DNA from 3 places in the Paenibacillus cineris genome. Region 2 is predicted to be linked to each of the others. Evidence: riboswitches for the same ligand, from Rfam matches in the RefSeq annotation. Region 2 holds a riboswitch; each other region holds the start of a gene.
What was found. A riboswitch is a leader RNA that binds a small molecule or an ion and turns the genes downstream of it on or off. The one in region 2 is predicted to bind cyclic di-AMP.

Region 1: another riboswitch for cyclic di-AMP. It lies ahead of KI379_RS01075 (hypothetical protein); the one in region 2 lies ahead of KI379_RS33495 (C40 family peptidase).
Region 3: another riboswitch for cyclic di-AMP. It lies ahead of KI379_RS16445 (3D domain-containing protein); the one in region 2 lies ahead of KI379_RS33495 (C40 family peptidase).

What each region holds. Positions count from the first base shown of each region.
Region 1 is NZ_BORU01000001.1:185,007-189,488, forward strand. It holds gene KI379_RS01070 (glutathione peroxidase) at 70-564, opposite strand; cyclic di-AMP (ydaO/yuaA leader) riboswitch at 875-1,086, shown strand; cyclic di-AMP (ydaO/yuaA leader) riboswitch at 1,209-1,381, shown strand; gene KI379_RS01075 (hypothetical protein) at 1,517-1,906, shown strand; gene kdpF (K(+)-transporting ATPase subunit F) at 2,048-2,125, shown strand; gene kdpA (potassium-transporting ATPase subunit KdpA) at 2,195-3,874, shown strand; gene kdpB (potassium-transporting ATPase subunit KdpB) at 3,891-4,482, shown strand, end outside.
Region 2 is NZ_BORU01000009.1:36,958-41,439, reverse strand. It holds gene motA (flagellar motor stator protein MotA) at 1-566, opposite strand, end outside; gene KI379_RS33515 (hypothetical protein) at 913-1,206, shown strand; gene KI379_RS33510 (4a-hydroxytetrahydrobiopterin dehydratase) at 1,393-1,698, shown strand; gene KI379_RS33505 (c-type cytochrome) at 1,782-2,141, opposite strand; gene KI379_RS33500 (GNAT family N-acetyltransferase) at 2,306-2,794, opposite strand; gene KI379_RS33495 (C40 family peptidase) at 3,016-3,507, opposite strand; cyclic di-AMP (ydaO/yuaA leader) riboswitch at 3,511-3,650, opposite strand; gene KI379_RS33490 (C40 family peptidase) at 4,028-4,482, opposite strand, start outside.
Region 3 is NZ_BORU01000001.1:3,548,392-3,552,873, forward strand. It holds gene KI379_RS16440 (polysaccharide deacetylase family protein) at 192-1,034, shown strand; gene KI379_RS16445 (3D domain-containing protein) at 1,108-1,767, opposite strand; cyclic di-AMP (ydaO/yuaA leader) riboswitch at 1,771-1,923, opposite strand; gene KI379_RS16450 (amino acid ABC transporter ATP-binding protein) at 2,161-2,883, opposite strand; gene KI379_RS16455 (amino acid ABC transporter permease) at 2,870-3,529, opposite strand; gene KI379_RS16460 (transporter substrate-binding domain-containing protein) at 3,699-4,482, opposite strand, start outside.

The sequences.
Region 1 (4,482 bases), on a different contig from region 2:
TTTTGGGGTCCCGCAAAGCAAGTGAATTTGGATCGCAGCAAGCAGCGTAATTTTGTGGGGCTGATTTGCCTATTCGCTTTTTCCGGATGCAAGCAGCTTGCGGATGTCGTTTTCGATTTTGTCCGGTGTCGTTTTGGGCGCGTAACGCTTGATGACCCTGCCCTTGGAATCGACCAGGAACTTGGTAAAGTTCCACTTGACCGCTTTCGATCCGAGCACGCCCGGCGCTTCCCGGGTAAGGTATTGAAACAGTGGGTGGGCGTTGCTGCCCTTGACGTCGATCTTCTCAAACATCGGGAACGTGACCCCGTAATTCATCTGGCAGAATTCGCCGATCTCCTCGCTGGTACCGGGCTCCTGATTGGCAAACTGGTTGCTCGGAAAACCGAGAATTTGAAAATGATGGTCGCGGAACTCGTCGTACAGCTCCTGCAGCCCGCGAAACTGCGGCGTAAATCCGCATTTGCTGGCCGTGTTCACGATCAGCAGCACGTCACCTTCATATTCCTTTAACGATACCTCTTTGCCGTGCAGCGTGTTCACTTGAAAATCATAGACGCTCACTGCCATCCTCCTCCTTTTGTGCTGCTATGAATCATCATCCAGCCGAAGCATTTACCAAGCACACAATTTAATTTTAAACGATTGAACTGTAATGTCAATGCGGATATTCCTGCGAGCCAGTGTCCCCGAATGACCTGGATTCCATAAATGCGCCAAATCGGGAGCATGGAAGAGGTAGAAGTCAAAAAGCCAAAATGTAAGCGCTAATAAGGTCCTGAATGTTCCAAAATTCGCGGTTCATGATTTTTAGACTGCCTTTACAGCTTGGAAGGAGCGGGTGTATGATTCAGAGCGTATTCAATACAGTTTCCATTACTAATCGCTGAGTTTCCGCAAAAAAAGCGCGGAAATCGGGGGAACCAAACGCGTGCCATGGAGCAGCGAACCGGTGTGAGAGTCGGGGGTCTGCTGCCAGCCGCAGGGGTGAATCCCGGCTACGGATGCCATGGATCCGGCCGGGTAGAGCGACTCTCACCGCTCGAATCCGTCAGCTAACCTCGTAAGCGTCGTTTGAGAGAGGAATGATGAAACTTGCGACCCGAATAAACTTTCGGATCACAGGGGGATCAGCTGGCCTCTGTGTTTTTTTTACCCTTTTTTAGCTTACTGGAACAAAAGAGAGCATTCATCACAATCACATACACTTATCAATAACGCTTAATTTCGGCCGGAAACGGCCGGGAGCGGGGGAACCACAGCGGCCGCCTGGAATGGAAGCCGCCGGGGTGAATCTTTCCGGTACGGTAAGTATCGGAAGGTAGGGCGACTCTCACGCCCGAATCCGACAGCTAACCTCGTCAGCGTAACGGGAGAGGCAGCACTTGTCGTGCGCATTTTGAATATAGGACGATCCTTCATATTCGTCCACATTCAAGAAGCCGCGGGAAAGGTCCTTCTTTCCCTGCGGCTTCTTTTGCGTATTCGCGGCTGCCGCACAGGAGGAGCCTTTGAAATGGACAACGTCGTCATCGTGACCGCGCCGAACGAGGCGGGACGCAATTTTATCAAGCTGCTGATGTATTGGAAGAGGCCCTTTGCCGTTCTGACCAACAGTGCCCGGGAGGAACGCCTCTTGAGAAAAATGGGGGTGCAGCAGATCATCCGGCTGAATACGAATCACGCGGAGGATTGGGTGGTGCCCGAAATAGAGGTTGGCAAAATCTTCCTGTTTGAAAGCAGCCTCAACCTGACCTGCCGCTATTTGCAAATCTGCCGTCCCTGGACGTCGGAACCGGTATATGTCATTACGCAGAAGGGCAGCTCACCCGGCATTTACCGGGGGCTTGGTGCAGATCACATCATTTATACCTTAAACGGCGAAGTCGGATTTTTACTGAAATAAAGATGATTCTAACCATGCAAAGGAGAGACCGGAAACGATGATGGATGTATATATGATACTTGCGCTCGCTGCCACCTTTGGCGTGTTCTTGTTATTTCTTCATTGGTGCGGCCGAGTGGTGGAAGAAGGGGGCAAAGACCAATGATTGTCGTTGGGGCATTCGCCGTGCTTGTCTTTATCTATTTGGTTTACGCCTTGATCCATCCGGAAAAATTTTGACCGGTATTTTAAATCTGTAAGCCTCAAGGGGCCAAAGCAGAACATGCTCGTAAGAGGGGGAAGCCAGCCTTGGATATTTTGCAAATTTGTATCGTCATTTTCGTGCTCCTGCTGCTCGTGAAGCCGGTAGGCACTTACGTATATCATATATTCTCCAATGAACCGAACCGGACGGACCGGATTTTCGGCGGCGTGGAAAGAGTTTTATACCGGATCATCGGGCTGAAGCAGCGGGGCAGCATGAATTGGAAAAAGTACGCGCTCAGCATGATCGCAACCAATATCTTTCTGGTAGCGATCAGCTATATATTGCTGCGAACGATGGGCGCCCTTCCGGGCAACCCGAACGGCATCGGCAATATGGAGGCGAGCCTGTCCTTCAACACGGTCATCAGCTTTATGACGAACACGAACCTCCAGCATTACAGCGGAGAGAGCGGCATGTCTTATTTTGGCCAAATGATCGTCATCACGATGATGATGTTTACCTCGGCAGCCTCGGGCCTGGCTATCGCGATTGCTTTTATGCGCGGCATCACCCGCAGGGGTGAAGGACTCGGGAACTTCTTCGAGGATTTTATCAAGGCGCATGTCCGCCTGTTCGTGCCGCTTGCCCTCATCGTAACCCTGGTGCTGGTCGGGCTCAAAGTGCCGCAGACGCTGGAGCCGATGCGGGCCGTGCAAACGCTGGGAGGCGGCGTGCAGCAGATTCCGCTGGGTCCTGTAGCCTCGCTGGAATCGATCAAGCACCTCGGAACGAACGGGGGAGGCTTCTTCGGTGTCAACTCGGCCCATCCGTTCGAGAACCCAAGCCCGCTGACCAACGTAATCGAAATTCTCAGCATGTGGACGATTTCGGCGTCACTGCCTTACACGTTCGGACGGTTCGCCCGGAACAAGAAGCAGGGCTGGATGATTTTCAGCGTCATGATGACGCTGTTCGTAGCGTTCCTGTGCCTGACGTATTTCTCGGAAAAAGCCGGCAACCCGCTGATCAACCAATTGGGAATCAACAGCTCGGCCGGCAGCATGGAAGGCAAGGAGGTGCGCTTTGGCATCGCGCAGTCCGCGTTGTTCACAACCGTCACCACCGCCGCAACGACGGGGTCGGTCAACAACATGCATGATACGCTGACGCCGCTGGGAGGACTTGCGCCCTTGGCCGAAATGATGCTGAACGTCGTGTTCGGCGGCAAGGGGGTCGGTTTCGTCAATATGATCATGTATGCAATCCTCGGCGTATTTATCTGCGGCCTGATGGTTGGCCGGACGCCGGAATTTCTGGGCCGGAAGATCGAAGCCCGGGAGATGAAGCTGATCGCGGTGGCGATTCTGATGCATCCCTTCATTATTCTTGCGCCGACGGCGATTTCGTTTATGACGCACCTGGGTACCGACGCCTTCTCCAACCCTTCGTATCACAGCTTGAGCCAGTCGCTCTATGAGTTCACCTCCTCGGCGGCGAATAACGGCTCCGGGTTCGAGGGATTGGCAGACAATACCGTATTCTGGAACGTCAGCACCGGTCTGGTGATGCTCCTCGGCCGATATATTTCGATTATCGCGCTGCTCGCCGTTGCAGGTTCGCTGGCGGTGAAGCAGAAGGTTGCCGAGACCCAGGGCACCTTCCGGACGGACAACAAGCTGTTCGCCGGCATTTTGACTGGAACCGTGCTGCTGATCGGAGCGCTGACGTTCCTTCCGGTCCTCGTTTTGGGGCCGGTCGCCGAATTTTTAACACTTAACTAAAGAGGTGGAGCAAGTCATGAGCGGACAACGCAAAAGCATGCTGTCTGGCGGCATTGCCAAACAGGCGCTGAAAGACAGCTTTATGAAACTGAACCCGGCCGTAATGATGAAAAATCCGGTCATGTTCGTTGTGGAGGTCGGCACCTTCGTGGTGCTGCTGATGGTTCTTTTTCCCTCTTATTTTCATACCGAGGGACGGATAGGGTTTAATCTGACCGTGTTTCTGATATTGCTCTTCACCGTCCTGTTCGCGAATTTCGCGGAGGCGCTGGCGGAAGGCCGGGGCAAGGCCCAGGCCGATACGCTCAAGAAGAGCAAAAAAGACACGACGGCGAACAAAATGGTGGGCGGCGAGATCAAGGTCGTCAGTTCGGCCGAGCTGCGCAAAGGCGATGTCGTCATCGTCTCCCAGGGAGAGATGATCCCGGGTGACGGGGAAGTCATCGAAGGCCTTGCATCGGTGGACGAATCGGCGATTACCGGCGAATCGGCACCGGTGATCAAAGAAGCCGGCGGCGATTTCAGCTCGGTCACCGGGGGAACCCGCGTCGTCAGCGACGAGATCAAGGTGATGATCAAAAGCGATCCGGGCGAATCGTTCCTGGACC
Region 2 (4,482 bases):
GCAATAAAGGCCGCGCCAATTGCGTGAGCCAGCTCGGCCATATTCTCCATCTTGGTCAGGGCGGCGATCAGGCCGACGACGGCGCCAAGCACCCCGAGGGAAGGAGCATACATACCGGCTTGGGAGAAGAGCAGGGCACCTGCACGGTGACGCTCTTCCGTCGCCGCAATATCTTCCATCAAGACGTCGCGGACGAACTCCTGGTCGTTACCGTCGATAATCATGCGCATACCGTTGCGCAGGAAGGCGTCGTCGATTTCTTCGACCTTGGTTTCCAGAGCGAGGAGACCTTCCCGGCGGGTGATGGAGGCCCACTCCATGAACAGGGTGATGAGCTCTTGACGCTGCATGAGCTTTTGTTTGACGAAGGTCATTTTTAACAGCTTGGGGAACTTCTTGATCTCAGACATCGGAAAGCCGATAAACAGCGTAGCGGCGGTTCCGGCGAGAATAATGACATAAGCGGCGGGCGTCAGCAGGCTGACGATCGGGGCGCCCTTCAGCACCATGCCGACTAGGACGGCAACCACACCGAGTATCAGGCCAACAATCGTTGAAATTTCCATTGCACACCTCATCCATGAGAAATAGAATTGAATCCTTTCGGAATCGACCGCGTTTACATCCTTGCAACATGGTCGCTTTCACAAAAAACGGTTTATATTATTTATCGACACCATTCTCTTTTTTTTTAAGGGATATTTTCCGGTATAATGAAATGACAAGGTTCAACTGTCCTACAAAATCAAGTCCGAGCACCATACCCTGAAGGGAATAATCACAGCACAAACGGGTGACGAATGGCCCACTTGAGACCCTGACACAGGGGCGCATGGAGCAGGGCATTCACCATTCACAATCATCGCTTATAGATCGTATGAGTAACTAAACTTCGATATTGGAGGGAATGGCATGGGCGTTAAGCATGGTCGTGACTATGACGGCATATTGACCGATTTGACGGCAGCTGTCGGGGAAATTCCGGACAGTTATTTATTTTTTGAAATGGCGGAGCAGGATTGGATGCAGCTGGGCATCGAAGAGAAGCGTGAGGTGCATGAGGCGCTGGCGGAGGATTTGTTCTATGCGCTGGGAGCCGAACCTGTCATCACCGTTGGAAGCGGTGTCGTGATGTATGACAAGGACCATCACCGGATCAACCTCTTGATCGGCGACGAAGAGCTGACCGTAGTCTCACTGATATAGTCCCTGGGGCCGGATGGATTTTATAAACCCGTCCATGGTAAGATATTATTCGTATGTACTCTCCTTGGAGAAGCATGATTACATTCAGGGATGAATACAATGGGTAAAGGTTTTTCGCCCGAGCATACATTAATGACACATCCTGGTGAACCTCGGGGATGTTAGGTTTCAGGGAGGAACGGAAGAATGGTATATACGCAAGAAGAAGTAGAAACGCATTTGTCTAAGCTAGAAGGCTGGGAGCTTGAAGAGGGCCGCTGGATCGTGCGCAAATACGTTTTCTCCAATTTCATGAAGGGCATTTCCTTTGTGGATGAGGTTGCGGCCATTTCAGAGGCTTTTGGCCACCACCCCTTTATTACGATTGATTATAAAAATGTGACGCTGCGTTTGACTTCATGGGATGAAGGCGGGATTACGTCCCTGGATGTCAAGGAGGCCCACCAATTTAACGAACTGTTCGAAAAAATGCGTTCCGGCGAAAAAAGGTAACGAGAATAATGCAGCAAATAAAAACACGCTTTGCGATGAACGTCCCGTTCTTCCAAAGCGTGTTTCTGTATGCGTTACAACCGTTATTTCTTCTCAGCCAACCACTGGGCCACATTGGCGATCTCTTCAGCTTTCAACTTGTCTTTAAAGGATGGCATGCCGCCTTTACCTTTAGTGATAATGGTGTAAATCTCTTCAGCGGACAGTTGGCTTCCGATCTTTTGAAGGTTCGGGCCTACGGCACCCTGAAGCTGATCCCCGTGACAGCTAATGCAGCCTTGCGCTTTAATCGTAGATTCAGCCGCTGCGGCGTCCATCGTAACTTCCGGCATGGTCGGCTTCTCTTCTTCCGCCACCTGCTCTTTGCCTGGAAGCGTAAACATGAGCACAATTGCCATAACCACTGCGATCGTTAATACACCGCTCATGATCCATTTTTGCATCCGTTTTCGTCCTTTCTATGTAAACTGTCATTCTTCATTCCTTCATTATAACGGAACAAGCCATCACATCAAATAGTTTGTGTCAAAAAAGCAAACGAATCCAAACTTGGGGCCACCAAAAATACACAAATTTGTACCATTTTTATGATGATGGAATGTTCAAGTTAGACCCCTTCATAGACCATACAGTGAAACAGCTGTTCACCTTCAGGGGTCAGCTTGGGATAGGTATCAGCGATGACAAACCCCGACTTCCCGTAAGCCCGGATGGCCCGCTTATTCCATGTATGCACTTCAAGGTCGATTTCGTCCCCAGGCCGTTTTTCACGGGCTGCGCCGACCACAGCCTGCATAAAGCTCTTACCCAGCCCCTTGCCGCATAAATCAGGCCGCATGCCAACACCAAGCCGGGTCACACCTGTCAAGGGAAAGAACTGCGCGAACCCGCACAAGGTATGTTCAGCATCCAGGACGGATACATATTGGCTTTGCCTCACCTCAGGATCACCAAATTCGACGCCAAGCGCCTCCATCTGATCCCACGGCAGCCAACCGTATAAATCGTATGGAGGTTCGTACACCCAGCTGCAGACGGTCTCAGCATGCTCCCGGGTCATAGGAACGATCATGAAGCTCTCATGTTGGAGGTTCATGTGCAGATCTCCCTTCCAGACCTCCCTGTAGGATTTGAACATTAGAGAAAAAATATTCCGGATTGTCCCAGATATCTGTTTAATTTCGGAATAGAGGGGTAAATGAGGAGTAGCGGGCGGGAATGGAAAGGTTACCCATTTCTGTCCGCAAAAAATCCCGCAAAAGGAGATTTCGGCAAAAATCTCATTCTACGGGATCTCGTACCCTTGCTTTACCTGCATTACTGGACGTCATCAACGTCCTCGGAATCGACGGCGGCGGTTTTGTATTTATCCGTACTCATGATTCGTTTGGCGCCAACGTAGCGGTTGACGTAGTAGCTGTCGCTCAGAGAGCTGATGATCACACCGCGAGAAGTGGAGGCATGTGCGAATTTTCCGTCGCCGACGTAAATTCCGACATGGGATACTCCGGCTCCCGATGTATTAAAGAATACCAAGTCGCCTGCTCTCAGATCACTGCGGGATACGGCCGAACCCATGCTGAACTGGGAACCAGACTGATGGGGCAGATCGATGCCCAATTGATCAAATACATACATTGTAAATCCCGAGCAGTCAAATCCGCTTGTTGTGGTTCCGCCCGTTCTGTACTTGGTTCCGATCGCACTGTCGATCACTTTATCCATCTTGGAATCCGCGAAAGCGCTTCCTGTGCCGACCGTGAGCACGATGGCGAAACTCATGACTGCTGCTGCAAGCTTCTTCTTCAAGTAAAATACCCCTTCCGGCGCCTGCGAGGTTAGCTTAAGGATTCGGTAGAAGGCCCCCTATGATCCCTCTGAAGCAAGATCAATTCACCCATAACTGGTTCCCCCGCTTTCCTTAGTGTGAGGAAATTCGGCATGAACTTTTTACACTATGTATAATTCCCTGGTACTTCTTATTCGTTCGCAACTTTGTGTCAGGTAAAGATTACAAAGTTGTTACTATCGCTGGGACTATTGTAACAAAGGAATCGGACTTTGGCAATTGTTTCTAACAGAAAAAGAAGATTTGTAGGAAAATTTATAGGAAATGATGTTTATTTGTTGGACGAGTGGGTAAAAGAAATGACAAGGGTGGAAAAAACAGGAGAAAACCGTGGATTTACTCGTGTAAAAAAATTTTTTGAAATGCTGTTACCTTTTCGGTGGTTCTTACGTCTAATAAGTAACAACAAACCCGCGGGGCGATTTCGGCAAAAATCAGCGGCGCGGGTTGTTCTGGATATGCATTGTTTTCGAGAGATAATCAATTGTAAACCGCAGCTTGATATTTGGCCGTACTCATGACCCGTTTGGCGCCAACGTAGCGGTTGGCGTAGTAGCTTTGGCTCAGTTTGCTGATGGTAACGCCTTTCGAAGAGGACGCGTGCGCGAATTTTCCGTTGCCGATGTAAATACCGACATGGGATACGCCTGCGCCTAGGGTGTTAAAGAAAACCAGGTCTCCTGCTCTCAGCTGGCTTTTGGAAACAGCGGTACCTGTTTTATATTGCGCAGCGGATACACGCGGGAGGTTTAACCCCAGCTTTTGGTACACGTAACGGGTAAAACCGGAGCAATCGAAGCCGTTCGTAGTTGTTCCGCCGGTTTTGTAAGAAACGCCGATCGTGTTGTTAACGATGTGATTCAGAGATGAATCCGCAAATACGCTGCCGGTGCCCATGGAGAACGCAAGTGTAAGGCCCAGCGCTGCGGCTGCCA
Region 3 (4,482 bases), on a different contig from region 2:
TCCATACCTTGCGGTTACGGCCAACGTGCAGCGACCGTAATCCATCAGTTCTATTATACACGCTTTGCCGAACGATATGAAAATGTAGCCCAGCAACTGATTTAAAGCAACATAATTGCATCAACATATGGACATAACAAGGATAAATCATGCTTTCGCTGTTTGTCCGCGGTGGAAAGGAGTCGAGACGGATGAAAAAGAAGCTGTTATGCACATTGCTGTCTTCCCTGCTGATCTTGTTGTTGATCTGTCCTTGGCAGTCCGGGTGGCCGGCAGCCGCCGCTCAAGGCGGTGAACCCCCGGAACATCCGTCAGGTTCCGAACCTGCACGGGAAACCAGCAGCCGGGAGGCGAAAGAAAAGCGGAAGGAACAGCAGATCCTTACGCTAGGCCAGCTGATCAAAAAATATCCCGAAACGTTCAAAATTCACGGTCCGCGCGTCAAAGAGGTGGCCCTAACCTTTGATGACGTGCCGGATCCCAGATTTACTCCTCAGATCCTGGATGTGCTCAAAGCCCATCATATTAAAGCTACCTTTTTTGTGATGGGCAGCCGGGCGAAGAAGCATCCCGAGCTGGTCGAGCGCATCGTCCGTGAAGGACATGTGATCGGAAACCACTCCTATAATCATCCCGTGTTTCACAAATTGGAGATGGACGAATATGTAGCCGAGATTAAGCGGACGGAGAACACGCTTTACGGCATCGTCGGCTATAAGCCCAAGCTGATCAGGCCGCCTTATGGAGACATCACGGAACGCCAACTGCGCTGGGCCAAGCAGCAGGGCTACAAAATCGTAAACTGGAACGTCGATTCGCTGGATTGGAAAGGAATCAGCAAGGAAGCGGTCAAGCGCAACGTGCTGTCCACCGTTGGGCAAGGCTCGATCATTCTTCAGCATGCGGGAGGCGGAACCACGTCCAATCTCAGCGGTACGATCGATGCCCTTCCGGACATTATTCAGACTTTGAAAAATAAAGGCTATTCATTCGTCACGCTGCCGAGGTTACTTCACGTTCCAAAAGACAAGTAACGCGCTGAGCGTACAAAAAAAACCGGCTTGAGTACAAAAGCCGGTTTTTCCGTGTTATTATGAATAGCATTGACTATTTAATGAAGTACAGCTCAACGTCCTGGAACCCGAAGGCACTAACGCTTTCCGGGCTGCCCGGCACGAAAATGTCGATGCGTTTCCCCTTAATCGCACTGCCGGTATCCTTAGCTGTCGCTACGAAGGCTTTCTTCGGAAGGCCTTGGAAGCTGTGACCGGTAACCAGCACTTTCGTTCCCAACGGGATAACGGAAGGGTCAACCGCGATCGTTCCCAGCTTCAGCGGGTTGCCGAAGTAGTCCACTGCTCCCCACTTGCCGTTTTCGCTAGCGGCAGATGAATAAGCCGTAGCTCGGACGTCGAGTGTTTTGGAGTAATTGAAGGTTTTACCCCATGCTTCCACAACTTTGTCATCGCCGTTGACGTTCAGGGAAGCTGCTGTGATGATGGAGCCGCTGTCCTCTGCGGCAAATGCCTTGGCTGTGCTTGCTCCGGGAACGTTTAATTTCAGGCCCGGATAAATATTGGTTGCTTGTACATTCGGATTTGCATTCATCAGTTGATTCAAATTAACGCCATATTGTTTAGATAGTGTATAGAAGGTGTCTCCATCCTTCGCTACATGGACCGAGTCCGCAAACGTGGGTACCGTCTGTACCGCCAGAGAAATGCCGATGATGGCTGCAAGTGTCTTGATTCCTTTAAATCTTTTCATGGTTCCTCCTTAAGTCGTGATGCCTGCGAAGTTAGCTGTCGGATTCGGATTGAGGAGACAACCCTACGCCCTGTTGGTGCGATTCACCCCAAGCGTACTATGTACACAAATTACATCCCCCGCACTTTACCTTAAAAGTTTCGGCTCAACAAATATATCACAATTTTGTAACCTGTGCGCATGAAAATGTTACCAATCCAAAACCATTGAATGATCAGGCTTTATTTAGAGTTGTTAGCTGACTTAAGCAAGGGAGCAACGGCTCAATTCCTTTCAAAAAAGTTACAACTTCTTCATTCATTTTAACTTTTATTCATAAAAAGGTACAAAAAAAGCCCTGGATGAGTAATATTCTCGTCCAGGGCTTTATCATTTGTAGATGCAGGCTCTTGGTCAAAGGACCTTGCTCAGAAAATCTTTCGTGCGGCTGTTTTGCGGGTTACCGAACACTTCTGCAGGCGTCCCTTGCTCGACGATTTGTCCGCCGTCCATAAAGACGATCCGGTCGCCGACTTCCCGGGCAAACCCCATTTCATGGGTTACGATGACCATCGTCATGCCGCCCTCCGCGAGCTTCTTCATGACCTCCAGCACTTCGCCGACCATTTCCGGGTCCAGCGCCGAAGTCGGCTCGTCAAAGAGCATGACGTGGGGCTGCATGGCCAGCGCCCGCGCGATGGCGATCCGCTGCTTCTGTCCGCCTGACAGCTGGGACGGATACGCATCCTTCTTGTCGGATAATCCGACCGTGCGCAGCAGGTCAAGGGCAATCCGTTCCGCCTCGGCCGGCGGCTGCTTTTTCACCTTAACCGGCGCCAGCATGAGGTTCTGCAGCACCGATTTATGCGGGAACAGGTTAAAATGCTGGAACACCATGCCCATTTTTTCGCGTGTGGCATTGATGTTATGGCGTTTGTCCGTAATCGGCTCGCCTTCAAACGTGATCTGTCCCCCTGTCGGGGTTTCGAGCAGATTCAAACAGCGGAGAAAGGTACTTTTTCCCGAGCCGCTGGGGCCGATCACGACGACGACCTCGCCTTTGGCGATGTCGATGTCGATCCCTTTCAGAATCTCCAGCTTGCCGAACGATTTGCGCAAATCTTTAACGCTGATCATCGGTATTCAGCCTCCTTTCAAATGCCCCCAGCAGCTTGGACAAGGTAAACGTCATAATGAAGTAGATGGCTGCAATGACCAGCAGCGGACTGAGGTAATCATACGTAATTCCTTGGATAGCCCCCGACTGGTACATCAAGTCGGTGACGCCGATAAACGATACGATGGATGATTCCTTGATAATCGTAATAAACTCATTGCCGATGGCCGGCAGCACGCTTTTTACAGCTTGGGGCAGCACGATGTACCGCATCGTCATGCTGCGCGTCATTCCGAGGGAACGGGCCGCTTCCGACTGGCCCCGGTCTACCCCCTGGATTCCGGCACGGAACACTTCCGCAAGGTACGCGGAGCTGTTAATGGACAGCGTAATTGCACCGGACTCGATTGGCGTAAATTTGACCCCGAAGGCCACGAGGCCGTAGTGAATAATAAACAGCTGAACAACCATCGGGGTACCGCGGAGAACTTCCACCCATACCGAACCGATCAGCTTCGGCAGCCACAAGCGGGACATCCGCAGCAAGGATATAATAATGCCCAGCACGAAGCCGCAGATGACGCCGATGGCCGCCAGGAGCAGTGTATACTGGATACCTGTCGCAAAATACGTCCGGTATTCCCAAAAAACGGAGAATATATTCATAAAGACCCAAGAACCTCCTTTGTCATCATACCTGCCTGTCCCATCCTTTCCCTGTATACAACAGATCGGGACATTTTTGAAACAAGGTACCCATCATTGAACAGAAAAAATAGCGAATTCGCTTCGCTATTTTATCCGACGTATAAAATGAGAACAGACAGCTTAACCTCTATTTCTGTGCAGCCAAATCGCTCGCTTCGGCAACGTACTGCTCAATCTTGTTTTCGGATTTCAGACGGTCCAGCGTTTTGTTGATTTGGTTCACGAGCTCGGTGTTGCCTTTTTTGATCCCGATCGCGTAGCCGTCTTCCTTATAATCAGGAACCGCATCCGCAATTACCAGACCTTTGACGTTCTTGATGTATGCCTCGGCAACCGGCTTCTCCATGATGGAGGCATCCACGCGGCTCGAGTTCAGCTGCAGCACGATGTCGGAAATTTTGCCCAGACCGGTGATCTTCGCGCCCGGAATCGTCTTGGCGATGTCCTCCTGGATGGAACCCTTCTGAATGCCGAGCGAAGCTCCTTCCAGAGCTTTCATCGTGCTGTATTTGTTTTTGTCAGCTTCTCTGACGACAACGGCCTGCTCCGCCTTATAGTAGTTGTTCGAGAAATCGATTTGTTTCTTGCGTTCTTCGTTTGGTGTAAGGCCCGAAATGACAAAATCTACGCGGCCGGTGGACAGCTCGCCGAGAAGCGCATCAAAGCTCATGTCCTTGACTTCAAGCTGCGCCCCCATGTCTTTGGCGATTTCCTTGGCGATTTCGATATCGAAGCCGACGATTTGGTCCTTGCCGTTCACCATTTTATGAAATTCGTACGGCGGGAAGTCCGCGCTTGTTCCAAGCACGATCGTCTTGCCGCTGGCCGGCTTTTCGCCCGCTGCCGTGCCGCCCTCAGTCGAAGGTTTGCTTCCGCATCCGGCAAGCAGGGAGCCTGCCAGCAGAATGCAT